2 regions of the Arthrobacter sp. K410C genome follow, and region 1 is predicted to be linked to the other one. Evidence: predicted binding sites of a transcription regulator. Region 1 holds the regulator's gene; the other holds the start of a gene.
What was found. Region 1 encodes HspR, which represses chaperone genes until heat shock. Its sites were predicted from a motif close to AAGTTGAGTCNNNNNGACTCAACTT; they were not measured.
Positions count from the first base shown of each region.

Region 2: clpB (ATP-dependent chaperone ClpB) is a predicted target of HspR. The motif match lies at 2,575-2,599, and genes of this name have one in related genera.

Region 1 is NZ_JBNHFJ010000012.1:87,483-94,958, forward strand. Features, by position in the region: gene dnaK (molecular chaperone DnaK) at 1-807, shown strand, start outside; gene AC5RU7_RS16110 (nucleotide exchange factor GrpE) at 811-1,491, shown strand; gene AC5RU7_RS16115 (DnaJ C-terminal domain-containing protein) at 1,843-2,814, shown strand; gene AC5RU7_RS16120 (heat shock protein transcriptional repressor HspR) at 2,830-3,255, shown strand; gene AC5RU7_RS16125 (hypothetical protein) at 3,424-3,810, shown strand; gene AC5RU7_RS16130 (aldehyde dehydrogenase family protein) at 3,880-5,289, opposite strand; gene AC5RU7_RS16135 (FadR/GntR family transcriptional regulator) at 5,465-6,208, opposite strand; gene AC5RU7_RS16140 (ABC transporter substrate-binding protein) at 6,317-7,476, shown strand, end outside.
Region 2 is NZ_JBNHFJ010000021.1:3,874-11,349, reverse strand. Features, by position in the region: gene modA (molybdate ABC transporter substrate-binding protein) at 1-106, shown strand, start outside; gene AC5RU7_RS18995 (ABC transporter permease) at 103-951, shown strand; gene AC5RU7_RS18990 (sulfate/molybdate ABC transporter ATP-binding protein) at 948-2,006, shown strand; gene AC5RU7_RS18985 (hypothetical protein) at 2,089-2,472, opposite strand; gene clpB (ATP-dependent chaperone ClpB) at 2,627-5,269, shown strand; gene AC5RU7_RS18975 (septum formation family protein) at 5,336-6,040, opposite strand; gene AC5RU7_RS18970 (DUF3073 domain-containing protein) at 6,317-6,550, shown strand; gene AC5RU7_RS18965 (VOC family protein) at 6,771-7,476, shown strand, end outside.

The DNA.
Region 1 (7,476 bases):
GCCGGTGTGCTGAAGGGTGAGCGCAAGGACGTCCTCCTGATCGACGTCACCCCGCTGTCCCTCGGCATCGAAACCAAGGGTGGCGTGATGACGCACCTGATCGAACGCAACACCGCCATCCCCACCAAGCGGTCCGAGACCTTCACCACGGCCGACGACAACCAGCCGTCCGTGGCCATCCAGGTCTTCCAGGGCGAGCGTGAGTTCACCCGCGACAACAAGCCGCTGGGCACCTTCGAACTGACCGGCATCGCCCCGGCACCGCGCGGCATCCCGCAGATCGAGGTCACCTTCGACATCGACGCGAACGGCATCGTCCACGTCTCCGCGAAGGACAAGGGCACCGGCAAGGAACAGTCCATGACCATCACCGGCGGCACCGCGCTCTCCAAGGAAGACATCGACCGCATGGTCCGTGACGCCGAGGAGCACGCAGCCGAGGACAAGGCCCGCCGCGAGGCCACCGACACCCGCAACACGGCCGAGCAGCTCGCCTACTCCGTGGACAAGCTCATCGCCGACAACGCGGACAAGCTGCCGGAAGAGGTCAAGACCGAGGTCCAGACCGACGTCGACGACCTCAAGAAGGCCCTCGAAGGCACCGACGATGCCGCTGTGAAGGCTGCGTTCGAGAAGCTGCAGGCTTCCCAGACGAAGCTCGGCGAGGCCATCTACTCCCAGGCCGGTTCGCCCAACGGCGCCACCGGTGCCGCAGGTGCCGAAGGAGCAGCAGGTCCGGAAGGGTCCGAGGCCGACGAGGACATCGTCGACGCCGAGATCATCGACGAAGACGAAGCGAAGAAGTAAATTATGCCGCACCACGGTAACGAGGAAGAGCACAACTCATCCGCGGGCCAGCAGGGCGGCGTCTCCGAACCGGTCATCCGGGACAACCGCAAGGTTGACCCGGTGACCGGCCAGGCACGGCACCCCGAGGGCAGCCAGTCCACCCCCGAAGCCGGCGCCCAGGATTCCGACGGCGACGCACTTGCCCAGGCCGAGGAAATCCTCAACGGCATTGAGGTGCCCGCCGAGGAATCCGTGGCCCAGGGGGTTTCGGCAGGCTCAGCCGGCAACGCCGAGGCGGTCGAACTGAAGAACGACCTCCTCCGCCTGCAGGCCGAGTACGTCAACTACCGCAAGCGCGTGGAACGCGACCGCGCCGTGGCAGGGGAGATGGCCGTCATTGGCGTCCTGAACTCCCTGCTTCCGGTCCTGGACGACGTCGACGCCGCGCGGCAGCACGGCGACCTGACCGACGGTCCCTTCGCCGCGATCGCCACCAAGCTGGAGAACGCGCTGAAGACCTACGGCCTGGTCCGCATCGACGAAACCGGCGTGGAGTTCGACCCCACCATCCACGAGGCCCTGATCCAGCAGCCCGGCGAGGACATCGAGGTTGACACCGTCAGCCAGGTGCTCCGCTCCGGCTACAAGTCAGGAGAACGCGTCCTCCGCGCAGCCCAGGTCATCGTCGCGGTCCCGGCGTAGTCGGGGTACTTCCGGCGCTACGCCGGGACCGCGCCGAACGGATAAGGGGGCCCCGCCCCTTCGCTGGGTGGCGAAGATCTACGATCCTTCGCCACCCAGCTCCGGAAGCGGATCTGGCCTCCCAACACTCGCAAGCTCGTGTCGGGGCCCTCGGCCAGATCCTTACATGCCACTCCCGGGCCCCCTCATCCGTCCGTCGCTCAGCGTTCGTCTCGCCTAAGGTGGGAGCAAGCGAAGCGCAGCTGGATAGGGGGCCGCGGCGTGGCGGGCACCGCGGAGCGGGCACGGCCCCCTATCCAGCGGAGCGTTGCCCGGCCGCGCACGTAGGTTTGAACAAGAAAGGAAACGCCATTGGCTAGCCAGGATTGGGTGGACAAGGACTTTTATAAGATCCTTGGTGTTGCCAAGGACGCTTCCGACGCCGATATCAAGAAGGCTTACCGGAAGCTGGCCCGCGAGCACCACCCTGACACCAACTCGGGGAACACCGCTTCCGAGAAGAAGTTCAAGGACATCTCCGAGGCGTACTCGGTGCTGTCCGATCCCGAGGAACGCCAGCAGTATGACGCCATCCGTGCCATGGGTGGCGGTGCCCGGTTTGCTCCGGGCAGCGCCGGCGCGGGCAATGGCGGGTTTGAGGACCTGTTCGGCGGCCTCTTCACCGGCAACACGGGGCGGCATGCGGGCGGGTTCAACCCCTCCGCCGGTGGCATTCCGCCCGAGTTCGCCGACCTCTTTGGTGGCGGCTTCGGCCAGACCGGGTTCCAGCGGACCCCGCAGAAGGGCGCGGACCGTTCCGCCTCCACCAGCATTTCCTTCGCCGGTTCCATCCGCGGCACCACTATCGGCCTACGGGAACCCAGCGGTGAAGTAATCGACGTCCGGGTTCCGCCCGGTATCAAGGACGGCCAGAAGGTGCGCGTGCGTGGCAAGGGCCAGCCCGGCGCCGCCGGCAACGGCGACCTGGTGGTGTCCGTCTCGGTCCAGCCCCACCCGTTTTATACGCGCGACGGCGACAACCTGCGCATACACGTCCCCGTCACCTTCCCGGAAGCCGCGCTGGGCGCCGACATAGAGGTGCCCACCATCGACGGCGACAAGGTGCGGGTCCGTGTTCCGGCCGGGACGCCGTCGGGCCGTACCCTGCGGGTGAAGGGCAAAGGCGTGAAGACCTCGAAGGTGACCGGCGACCTGCTGGTGACAATCGACGTCGCGGTACCGAAGAACCTGAATAAGGAAGCCGAAGCCGCGGTCAAGGCCTTTGCCGATGCCACAGCCGGTGCGGACGTCCGCGAGGGCCTGGCCGCCAAGGCCCGGCTGTAGCAGCGGAGGTGTTCGGTGGACATCAATGCGGACCAGCCCATCTTCGTGATTTCGGTGGCGGCCGAGCTGGCGGATATGCACCCGCAGACCCTGCGGCAGTACGACCGGCTGGGCATCGTCAAGCCCAGCCGCGCGCCGGGGAAGTCCCGCCGATACTCGCAGCGGGACGTCAACATGCTGCGGGAGGTGCAGCGGCTGTCCCAGGAAGGCGTTTCGCTGGAGGGGATCAAGCGCATCCTGGAGCTCGAAAACCAGGTAGCCGCCCTGCAACGGCGCGTCTCTGAACTGACTGAGGAACTGGGCCGCCGACCGCAGCCGTTCGACTCCCGCATTTTCGCCGCCGGCGCGGCCGGGGACGTGGTGACCCTGGCACGCGGCCAGCGCCCGCGGCCCAGGTCGCAGGCCGTGGTGCTGTGGCGGCCGCGGGCCATCGGACAGTAAATAAGTACTCGGCTGCAGGTCCGGGCCGAAATTCGAGTACCCACTACTCGTGCCCCGTCCGCCCCCGGAAACTTCAATGGAACCACCGCTGGATCAGCAGTGGTTCCTAAGTTTCTGGGGGTTTTTGATGTGTGGTTCTCAGCTTAAGGCCCGGCCGTGAGCCCGGGGATGGAGTCGGTGGCCGCGTTCAGCGGCTCGGTTCCCGGCCAGGTCCTGCTGGCCGTCGGGCAGACCATCGTGGTGGTGTGCGTGTGCTTCGACATGGTGCGCGCCCTGTCGGTTCCGCGGTCGCACCGGCGGTACGTCGCCAGCACCGTGTTCCGGACCCTGGCCGTCCCGTCCATCATCGCCAACGGCCTCACCGTGCTGATCGCCCTGGTTGTGGCGTCCTGGGTGGACGTGGTCATGGGCATGTTCGTGCTGGTGGCCATCATCTTCCGGCTGCACCATGACAAGGACGAGGACAACTGGTGGAAGGGCAAGGGCAAGAAGCTGGCCCGCTGGGCCCGCCGGCAGTTGGCTGGCCGCACCTCCACCGCCCCGGCCATGGGGTAGCGGCATCACCGAAAAGCCCGGGAGCCCCGCACACCGGGAGGCATGCGGGGCTCCCGTCTCCAATGCTTCCTAGCCGTTGATGACCTGGGGAACGCCGAGGTGCTTGAGGCCTTCGACGCCGAATTCGAGGCCGTAGCCGGACTGCTTGGCGCCGCCGAAGGGGATGCGGGGGTCCACCGCGCCATGCCGGTTGATCCACACGGTGCCGGCCTGGATCCGGGTGGCCACCTCGCGGGCAGCATTAAGGTCTGAGGACCAGACCGAGGCACCGAGGCCGACGTCGAGGGCGTTGGCCTTTTCCACTGCTTCATCGATGGTGCTGTAGCGGATGATCGGGAGGGCGGGGCCGAACTGTTCCTCGGCCACGAGCGGGTTGTCGTTGTCGATGTCCGCCACCAGGGTGGTGGGGTAGAAGTAGCCGCGCTGGTTGGGATCCGGGTTGCCGCCCAGGAGGACGCGTGCTCCGGAAGCCTTTGCCGCCTCCACAAGGTGCGCGACGACGTCGTACTGTGCCTTGTTCTGCAGCGGCCCCAGGACGTTGGTCTCATCCAGGCCGTTGCCCATGGGCATGGCCTTGGCCACGCTGGTGAGTTCTTCGCAGACGGCGTCGTAGATGTCGTCGTGGACGTAGAGGCGTTTGAGGGCGGCGCAGGTTTGCCCGGTGTTCAGGAACGCGCCCCAGAAGATGTCCTCGGCGATGGCCTTGGGGTTGGCGTCGGGCAGGACGATACCGGCGTCGTTGCCGCCGAGCTCCAAGGTGAGGCGCTTGACGGTGTCTGCCGAGGATTTGATGATGGCGCGGCCGGCGGCGGTGGAGCCGGTGAACATGATCTTGCCGATGGCGGGGTGGTTAGTGAGCCGGGCGCCGACTTCGCGGCCGCAGGAGACCACGGAGAGGATTCCTTCGGGGAGTTCCTCGTTGAGGACCTTGACCAGGGCCAGGACGGAGAGCGGGGTGTTGCCGGACGGTTTGACGACTACAGTGTTGCCCATGCGCAGGGCGGGGGCGATCTGCCAGATGGCGATCATCATGGGCCAGTTCCAGGGACCGATGGCCGCGACGACGCCGATGGGCTTGTAGTGCAGTTCGGCGCGGGTCTCGCCGTCGTCCACAATCGTTTCCGGTACCAGCGGCAGGCCGGCGGTGGCGCGGAGCCAGGCCACGCAGGCGCCCACCTCGAAGCGGGCGTTGGGGCCGTTGAGGGGTTTGCCCTGCTCGCGGGAGAGCAGCTGGGCGAGTTCCTCGGCGGAGCGTTCGACGGCGTCGGCTGCTTTCAGGAGTGCGGCGGACCTGGCGTCGTGGCCCAGCGCCGCCCATGCGGGCTGCGTCTCGACGGCGGTGGCGACGGCCTGCTCCAGGAACTCGAGGTCATGGATGGGGGCCTCGCCCACAGCTTCGCCCGTGGCGGGGTTCAGGATGGTCCGGCTGGGACCGGACGTGGGTGTGATGGACGCGAGGAGCGCATCGTAGGTTTCCAAGGGATACTCCACTTCGAGTAGGCAAGGACGCCAGCCGGGCGGCGTAGCGGGTTACCCCCAGTGTGGTTTACCGTCCCGGCTCCGCTCTTGTCTTTTGGCGCAAGGCCCTTGGCGTGGGAGGAACAGGCTGCGCGTGGTGGGCCGCTGACGAAAGGCTTCCCATTGCAGCCACGTCCTACCCAGCGGGCGTTCTCCGGGCACTGACGCCGGGGAGAGCTGCGGGCTCGGTAAACGCCGGTTCTCCGCTGGTCAGGTCCTGATCGGATTCTCGAATCGCGTATCTCATGGCTGCCTCTGCTGCCTCTGGGTCGCCGGCTTCGACAGCTTCCAGCACGCTCCTATGGTCTGGCACGGGATCGAGCCAGGCCGCGCCAGGGTGGTGTTGAATCCGGTTACGGGCGTTGAGGGCGTGGACGATGACCACGTCCAGGCGCATCATGAGCTCGTTATGTGTCGCCCGCAGCAGGTGAATGTGGAAATCTTGGTCCGCGGCGGCGAGCCTTTCGATGTCCTGCCCCGCGGTCTCGAACTCAGCGAACGAGCGCCTGAGCGCCTCGATGTCCTCCGGTTTTCGGTACTGCGCAGCCAGCCTGGCGGCGGCCGGTTCAATAACATCCCGCAGCTGGGACAGCTCGGCAAGAAGCCGGTCATCGTCCCGGCGCGCCGAGCGCCGCCACATGATCACGTCGCCATCGAGCAGCTTCCAGGCTGCGCGGTCGTTCACGATCGTGCCGCGTTTGGGCCAGGAGTCGATCAGTCCTTTTTCCCGGATGGTGCGCAGGGCCTCCCGGATGGCGGTCTTGCTAACGCCAAGCTCAGGTTCAAGGGAGTCCACATCGATGCGCGCCCCCGGGGGGTAGTCACCGCGCACGATGCGGAGTCCAAGCATGTCGACGATCTCGGAGTGCAGGCTGGCCATACGGGCTACTTTACCTTGCTTCGGGGCCACTATTGCCTTTATACCTATTATTAGTAATATATAGCCAGATGTGGGGCAGATCACCCCGCCACCTACGAAGGAGTAGCAATGTCTTTACGACCATCCCGCCGCTCGAAAGCACTCTCCGCTCTGGCTGTTGTGGCCGCGGGAGCTCTCGTCCTTTCCGCCTGTTCGCCCTCGCCGGAGGGTTCGTCGGCCAATCCGCAGCCGGCGACAATTACTTTCGCGGCGTCGACACTTGGTGACCCTGGCCGCGGTCCAGGCCTGCAGAAGCTTATGGACGAGTACAACGCCAGCCAGGACGTCGTCAAGGTTGAGCCCGCATCGATCCCGTTCCCGAGCTTCGGGCAGACCGTGCTGACCCAGATGGGCGGAGGCGAAGGGCCGGACGTCGTCCGCTTCGACATGCCCGAGTTCTCGACAGCGGCGTCCTCAGGCCTGCTCGAACCGCTCGACGACCATATCGACGCGGAAAAATTGAACCTCATCCCTGGCCCGGACAGGTACCTTACGGTTGATGATCACCGCTACGGCGTCGTCTTCGAGAACTCGAATTACGGCATGTTCTACAACAAGGACCTCATCCCCGAAGCGCCCAAGACGTTCGAGGAGTTCGTCCAGACGGCAAAGGATACGACCAAGGGAGATGTTTACGGTCTTGCCTTCCGCCAAACCCAGGCGGAGGAAGCCGGCGTATGGCAGGACATCTTCAACTATGTTCTGGGCTTCGGCGGTGACTGGTCCGACGGCGAGAAGCTCACCATTGACTCGCCCGAGGTGATCGAGGGCTTGAAGGCATACCAGCAGCTCTACGACGCAAATGTCATCCCGAAGGGTGCCGACGCCGCGACGTTCCGCAAGATGTTCGCCAACGGCAAGGTTGGAATGGAACTGAACAACGGCGGTTATGTCACTGCCACCAAATCCGCCAACGCGAACCTCAACTTCAGCGTGGCACGCATTCCCTTCCCGGAGAAGAAGCAGGGCGCGTTGCTGGCTCCGATTACTATCAACGCCAACAGCAAGCACAAGGATGCCGGCTTGAACTTCATCAACTGGCTGCTCGAACCCGCCCAGCAGGTCAAGCTGCAGGAAGTACTGGGCGCCAGCAGCGTTGCCACTCCGACAGAGCGAAGCGCTGAGAGCCTGGAGAAGTACCCGTTCCTTCCGGCACTGGATGAGTTGACCGATTCTGGGGTTCCCCAGATCGTGAACGGCTTCGGTCCGCAGACAGCCGACATCCGTCA
Region 2 (7,476 bases), on a different contig from region 1:
AGGCGGCGGGAACACCGCAGCCGCCCGCGCGTTCGTGGACCTGGTGGCCGGCCCTGAAGGCCGGCAGGTCCTGGAACGGGCCGGCTTCGGGGCCGGCACCCGGTGAAGGGGACGGCCTACACGGGGGTGCCCCGCTGGCTCTACGTCCTTGCAGCCCTGGCAGCCCTGATCATTGTCCTTCCCCTGCTGGCCATCGTCAGCCGGGTCAACTGGGGGAATTTCCTTGCGCTGGTCACGTCGGAATCCGCCGTGACCGCGTTGGGGCTGAGCCTTCGCACCTCCGCCGCCAGCACGGTGCTGTGCATTGTGCTTGGTGTCCCGCTGGCCCTCGTGCTGGCCCGTGGACGCTTTCCGCTGCTGGGCCTGCTGCGCTCGCTGGTGCTGCTGCCGCTGGTGCTGCCGCCCGTCGTCGGCGGCATCGCACTGCTGTACACGTTCGGCCGGCAGGGCCTGCTGGGCGGGACCTTGGAAGTACTGGGACTGCAGATCGCCTTCTCCACCACGGCGGTGGTCCTGGCCCAGACCTTCGTGGCGCTGCCGTTCCTGGTGGTCAGCCTGGAAGGGGCGCTGCGGACCGGCGGCCAGAAGTACGAGGCGGTGGCGGCCACGCTCGGCGCGCCGCCCGGCGTCGTCTTCCGCCGGGTCACGCTGCCGCTGATGCTGCCAGGCCTGGCGTCCGGCGCGGTACTGTCCTTCGCCCGCAGCCTCGGCGAGTTCGGGGCGACCCTCACCTTCGCCGGCAGCCTGCAGGGGGTCACCCGGACCTTGCCGCTGGAAATCTACCTGCAGCGGGAGACGGATCCGGACGCCGCCGTCGCGCTGTCCCTGGTCCTCGTAGCCGTGGCTGTCGCCGTGGTGGCACTCGCCCACCGCAGTCCCCGCGGCGGTGCCCGGCAGGTCCCGGGTGAACGGACGACGGCGGCCGCCCCGGCAGGAGGGGCCCTTCGGTGACGTTCTCCTTCCATGCAGCCGTGGCTGAGCGGGGCTTCGACGTCGCCCTGGACGTGGCGCCGGGCGAAACGCTGGCGGTGATGGGCCCGAACGGGGCCGGCAAGTCCACCCTGCTGTCCAGCATCGCCGGCCTGCTCAAGCCGGACACCGGCCGTGCACACCTCGACGGCCGCGCACTCTTCCACTTGGACGGCACCACGCACCGGTGGACCCCGCCGCACGGCCGGGGCGCCGCGCTGCTCGCGCAGGAAGCCCTGCTGTTTCCGCACCTCAATGCCCTGGAAAACGTCGCATTCGGGCCGCGGAGTGCGGGAGTAGCCCGGCGGGCGGCCGAGGGCGAGGCCAGGCGCTGGCTGGCGGAAGTGGAAGCAGCGGATTTGGCGGGGCGGCGTCCGGCCCAGCTCTCCGGCGGGCAGGCGCAGCGGGTTGCCGTGGCACGCGCTCTCGCCGCCGAACCCGCCCTCCTCCTGCTGGACGAACCGCTGGCCGCGCTGGACATCCACTCCGCCCCGATGCTGCGCCGCATGCTGAAACGGGTCCTTGCCGGCCGGCAGGCCATCATCGTCACGCACGATGTCCTGGACGCGTTGATGCTCGCGGACCGGGTGGCCATCCTGGAAGGCGGCCGCATCGTGGAGGAAGGCCCCACGCGGCAGGTGCTCGAACGGCCCAGGAGCTCCTTCGCCGCCGGCCTGGCCGGGCTGAACTTCGTGCCGGGCACGCTGACGGACAATGGGGTCAGGACCAGCCAGGGCCGGGAGGTTTACGGGCACTTGGAGGATGGCAGCCAGGCGCGGGGATCCGGCCGGCCCGGCGTGGCTGTGTTTCCGCCGTCGGCCGTGTCGGTGTTCGTGGCGGACACGCACGGCAGCCCCCGCAACTCCTTTGCCGTCGCCATCACTGACCTGGAGCCCCATGGCGACCAGGTCAGGGTCCGGGCCGGCGGAATGGCGGCGGACATCACGCCCGCTGCCTCGGCGGACCTGGGGCTGGTTCCCGGCATGACGGTGCACTTCGTGGTTAAGGCAGCCGAGGTGTCCGTCTACGAGGCCTGAGATTTTGTCCAGATATGGCGACTTCCAATGGCTCAAAGCCGCCCTATCTGGACAAAAACTCTGGAGAGGGAGCCGGGCCGGGTTACATGCCCGGCAGGTCCAGGGACTCGTACACCTGGATGCTGGCCCCCGGCATCATGAGGTGCGGGTGGCCGTCCAGCAGTGCCTCGGCGCCGGCGAGCTCCTCGGCCTGCAGGATGCCGTAGCCCGCCACCCCGGTGGTGGCTTCGGAGGAACCTGTGGCGGTGATTTCCTTGCCGGTGCCGAGCGGATTGCCCATGTCCACGATGCCGTCGCCCGCGCGCCCGGCCCACTCCATCCAAGCCTTCATGCCTTCCTGTGCAGCTTCGGGCGTGCTTTCGGCCATCTGGGCCTGGGCCGACTGCGGGGCGATATAGAGAACAACAAACTTCTTCATGTCCTGTCCCGTCTCGAGTGCGCCGGCGGAACCGTCCTCCCCGGTCACACGCCCGATCCTAGGGGCACCTGCTTCCCAAGGGAACAGCGGAACCGAATTGCGCTGCGGGAAAACTGGTGGCCGCAACAGGAAATAAACTGTCCTAAAGCAAAGTTGAGCGTAGTACACTCAACTTGAAAACCGCCCCTGAAAGGAGCTCTCTTTGGACGTCAAATTCACTACCAAGAGCCAGGAGGCTCTTTCGGCTGCGGCCATGAACGCCTCCACGGCAGGCAACCCGCAGGTGGAGCCCGCGCACCTGCTCAAGGCGCTGATGGACCAGCGCGAAGGTGTTGCCGTTGCGTTGCTGCACGCCACCGGTGCTGACCCGGACGCGGTCAGCGTCCAGGCCAGCAGCGCCATTAAGGCGCTGCCCGCCACCTCCGGCGGTTCCAGCCAGCAGGCGCAGCTCTCCCGCCCTGCCCTGCAGGCCATCCAGAACGCCAAGGAGGAAGCCGACCGGCTGGGGGACACCTTCGTCTCCACCGAGGTCCTCCTCCTGGGCCTTGCGGGCGGAAACGATGCAGCAGCCCGGGTGCTGCGCGACGCCGGTGCCTCCCGTGAGGCGCTGCTCGCCGCCCTGCCGGGTGTCCGAGGCGACCGCAAGGTGGACAGCCCGGACCCGGAAAACACCTTCCAGGCACTCGAGAAGTACGGCGCGGACCTCACGGCCATGGCCCGTGCCGGCAAGCTGGACCCGGTGATCGGCCGCGACTCCGAAATCCGGCGCGTGGTCCAGGTCCTGAGCCGCCGGACCAAGAACAACCCGGTGCTGATCGGTGAACCCGGGGTGGGCAAGACCGCCGTCGTGGAAGGGCTGGCGCAGCGGATGGTGGCGGGCGACGTCCCGGAAAGCCTGCGCGGCAAGACGCTGATCTCGCTGGACCTTGGCTCCATGGTTGCCGGTGCGAAATACCGCGGCGAATTCGAAGAGCGGCTGAAGGCGGTCCTCGAGGAGATCAAGGGCTCCGAGGGCCAGATCGTCACCTTCATCGACGAGATCCACACCGTTGTGGGGGCCGGTGCCACCGGTGATTCCTCCATGGACGCGGGCAACATGCTCAAGCCCATGCTGGCCCGCGGCGAGCTGCGGCTGATCGGTGCCACCACCCTGGATGAGTACCGCGAGAACATCGAGAAGGATGCCGCGCTCGAACGCCGGTTCCAGCAGGTCTATGTTGGCGAGCCAAGTGTGGAGGACACCATCGGCATCCTCCGGGGCCTGAAGGAGCGCTATGAGGCGCACCACAAGGTCTCCATCGCGGACTCCGCCCTGGTGGCCGCAGCCACGCTGTCCAACCGCTACATCTCGGGACGCCAGCTGCCGGACAAGGCCATTGACCTGGTGGACGAGGCCGCGTCCCGGCTGCGCATGGAAATTGACTCCGCCCCGGAGGAGATCGACCAGCTCCGGCGCCAGGTTGACCGGCTCACCATGGAGGAGCTGGCCCTGGAAGGGGAAACCGATGCTGCCTCCGTGGAACGCCTTGCGGCGCTCCGTGCGGACAAGGCGGACAGGGAAGAGGAGCTCGCCGCCCTGAACGCCCGCTGGGAAGCGGAAAAGGCAGGACTTAACCGGGTGGGTGACCTTAAGGCGAAGCTGGACGAACTGCGCAGTGCGGCTGACAAGGCCTACCGCGAAGGTGACCTGGAGACGACGTCGCGCATTCAGTACGGCGAAATCCCAGCCTTGGAGCGCGAGCTGAACGCCGCCGCGGAAGCCGAAGCTGCCGTCACGGACAAGTCCGCACAGATGGTGGCCGAGGAAGTGACGGCCGAGGACATCGCCGAGGTGATTTCCGCCTGGACCGGCATCCCGGCCGGCCGCATGCTGCAGGGTGAAAGCCAGAAGCTGCTGCACATGGAGGAAGAGCTTGGCAGGCGGCTGATCGGCCAATCCAAGGCCGTTGGGGCCGTATCCGACGCCGTCCGGCGTGCCCGGGCCGGCATCAGCGACCCCAACCGGCCCACCGGCTCGTTCCTCTTCCTCGGTCCCACCGGCGTGGGCAAGACCGAGCTGGCCAAGGCCCTGGCGGACTTCCTGTTCGACGACGAACGCGCCATGGTGCGCATCGACATGTCCGAGTACGGCGAGAAGCACTCCGTGGCACGGCTTGTGGGTGCACCCCCGGGCTACGTTGGCTACGAGGAGGGCGGCCAGCTGACCGAGGCAGTGCGCCGCCGGCCGTACTCGGTGGTGCTGCTGGACGAGGTGGAGAAGGCCCACCCCGAAGTCTTCGACATCCTCCTGCAGGTGCTCGACGACGGCCGGCTCACCGACGGGCAGGGCCGCACGGTGGACTTCCGCAACGTCATCCTGGTGCTGACCTCCAACCTGGGCAGCCAGTTCCTGGTGGACCAGTCCCTGGATGCCGAAGCCAAGCGGAACGCCGTCATGGCCACGGTCAATGCGTCCTTCAAGCCGGAGTTCCTGAACCGGCTGGACGAGGTGGTGCTGTTCGACGCGCTCAGCGTGGAGGAACTCTCGCGGATCGTGGACCTGCACGTTGCCGAACTGGGGCGCCGCCTGCACGAACGCAGGCTGAGCCTGGACGTCACCGACGCCGCCAAGGAGTGGCTCGCTATCTCCGGTTTCGACCCCGCCTACGGTGCCCGTCCGCTCCGCCGGCTGGTGCAGCGCGAGATCGGCGACCGGCTGGCCAAGGCCATCCTGGCCGGCGACATCAGCGACGGCGACACGGTGCTGGTGGATACCGCGGCCGACGCCGTAGAACCCTCCACCGATGACGTCGACACGCTGACCGGTGCCCTGACTTCGGGCCTGTCCGTGCGGCGGAAGGGCTAACGGCTCCCCAGGCCTGGCTAAGCCGGGCCCGGCATAAGCAGGCGTGCTGCCCTGGCGGGGTTTCCGCTAGGGCAGCACGCTTGCGTTAATGACGTTGCCGCCGGGAGCGGTCACGTAGCAGTCCACCCTCCGGTCCCCGGAATCCCAGCTGGAATTGCTCGGGAAGCTGCGCTGGAAGTTGAGCTGGTATTCATTGGCCGCAGGACCCAGCTTCGCCGCCTGGCACGCTTCCAGCGCCTTGGCCTTAAGTGTTTCGGCCCCGGGATAGTCCTCGGAATCCGGGTAGCGGAAGACAGCCACCAGCTGGGCGGAATGGGCAGCATCGCAGGGCACCACCTTGGAAGCCAGGGCTTCGGGGTCGAAGTCGGCAAAGCAGTCGCCCAGCGCATACTCGCCAGGCTGCACGCCCTCACGCGGCAGTGGCAGCGGAGTTGCCCGCGGTGTGACGCTTGTCTCGAGGACGCCGGAATTGCCCCCGGCCTCTTCCGACCCTGCCCCCGAGTTCAGCCACATGGCGAGCCACACCAGGCCACCGACCACCGCCAGGAGTACGACGGCGAACAGCACCTTCCACAGCGTCCGCTGCCTTGCCGGCGACATCTTGGGAGACGGCTGCGGTTCAGGCTCGGGCTGGGACTGGGACCAAGCGACGGATGCCGGCGGCGGGGCGGACGGCGGGTTGGAGGGGGGTGCAGTGCTCTGGGCGGGAACCTTGGGGAGCCCGGCTGTGGGCGGCGAGGCGGGCTTCGGCGGGACGTCCTGGTTGTTCACGTGGGTGCATCCTCCTGCAGTCTGTCCGGGGTGGGCAGCCGGTCAGCCATCCAGTTTTCGGCAGTTGTTTAAGCGACTCTACCGAAGAAAAAAGCTGGAAACTCGCGGGCCGGGCGGGGGAATGGAAGCGCGGGCGACGGTAGGGGGCCCTGTCTGGCAAGCAGGGGCCGCCGAAAGCATGTAATCTAGGTGTACGACAAATTGACCAAACATTCCGGGGCCTCACCATCGCCAAAGGTGACCACCTCCGGTCCAAGTACAAAAGGGGGTCACGCCATGGGGCGCGGCCGTCAAAAGGCAAAAGCTACTAAGCAGGCTCGGGATATCAAGTACTACTCCCCGAACACTGACTACTCGGCACTTCAGCGTGAGCTGACGGGCCCGGCAAGTCGTGCCACGAGCCATTACGCGAATGAGCCGGTTGAGCCGGACTATTCGGCGTATGTGGATAAGTACGCGGATGATTTGGAAGAAGACGACGACGAGGTAGACACCCGTCGCATCGGCTAGTTGTCGCAAGCTGCCAGGACTTCAAGAGGGCAGCCCTGTGATGCCGCAGCACTAACGGAAACAGCACCTTATCCTGCCGTGCCCACCGGTGAAGCGCTTCTTTTTCGGTACTCTCATCCGTGCGGATGCAGGTCCCGACATCAGTTCGGAAGCCCGCTGCCAGCACTCTTAGAGTGCAGGCAGCGGGCTTTTGCTGGTTCCCCCGTGTAGCGTTGACGCCATGCCAGCAGTAGACCGGTACCCGCACGGCGAGCCGTGCTGGGCCGACCTTCAGACAGCTGATGTTGCAGCAGCCAAAGATTTCTACAGCCGGGTGTTCGGCTGGACGTACAGGGACTTTCCCACCCCGGATGGCCGCAGCTACTCGCAGGCGTTCGCGGGCGGGGACCTAGTCTCCGTCATTGCTCCGCAGAATCCCCTGCAGCAGGCCGCCGGCGATCCCGCCCGGTGGAACGTGTACTTCGCAGCCTCTGATGCCGCCTCCCTGCTGCAGGATGCGGTGCACGCCGGCGGGGCGGTGGAGTTCGGACCCGAGGACGTGGGCGATACCGGCGTCCTCGCCTTCCTGGCGCCGCCCGGCGGCGGAACCACGGGCATCTGGCAGGCCGGAACCCACCGCGGAAGCAGCCTGTCCAACGAGCCCGGTGCCCTGGCCTGGGCTGAACTGTCAACGCCCGAGCCGCAGGCCGCCGTCGGCTTCTTCCAGGAACTTTTCGGGCATGAGGTCACCGAGTACCCGCAGGACGACGGCGCGAGCTACAGCGCCCTGATGGCCGGGGGCAGGGAAGTGGCCGGCGTCCTCCCTGCCGGGCAAGGAGCGGCGGCAGAATGGCACATCTACTTTGCAGTAGCGGACCTTCGGGCGGCCGTCGATGCTGCGCTGGATGCAGGCGGCCAGGTCCTGGTGGAGCCGGCGGACGATCCCG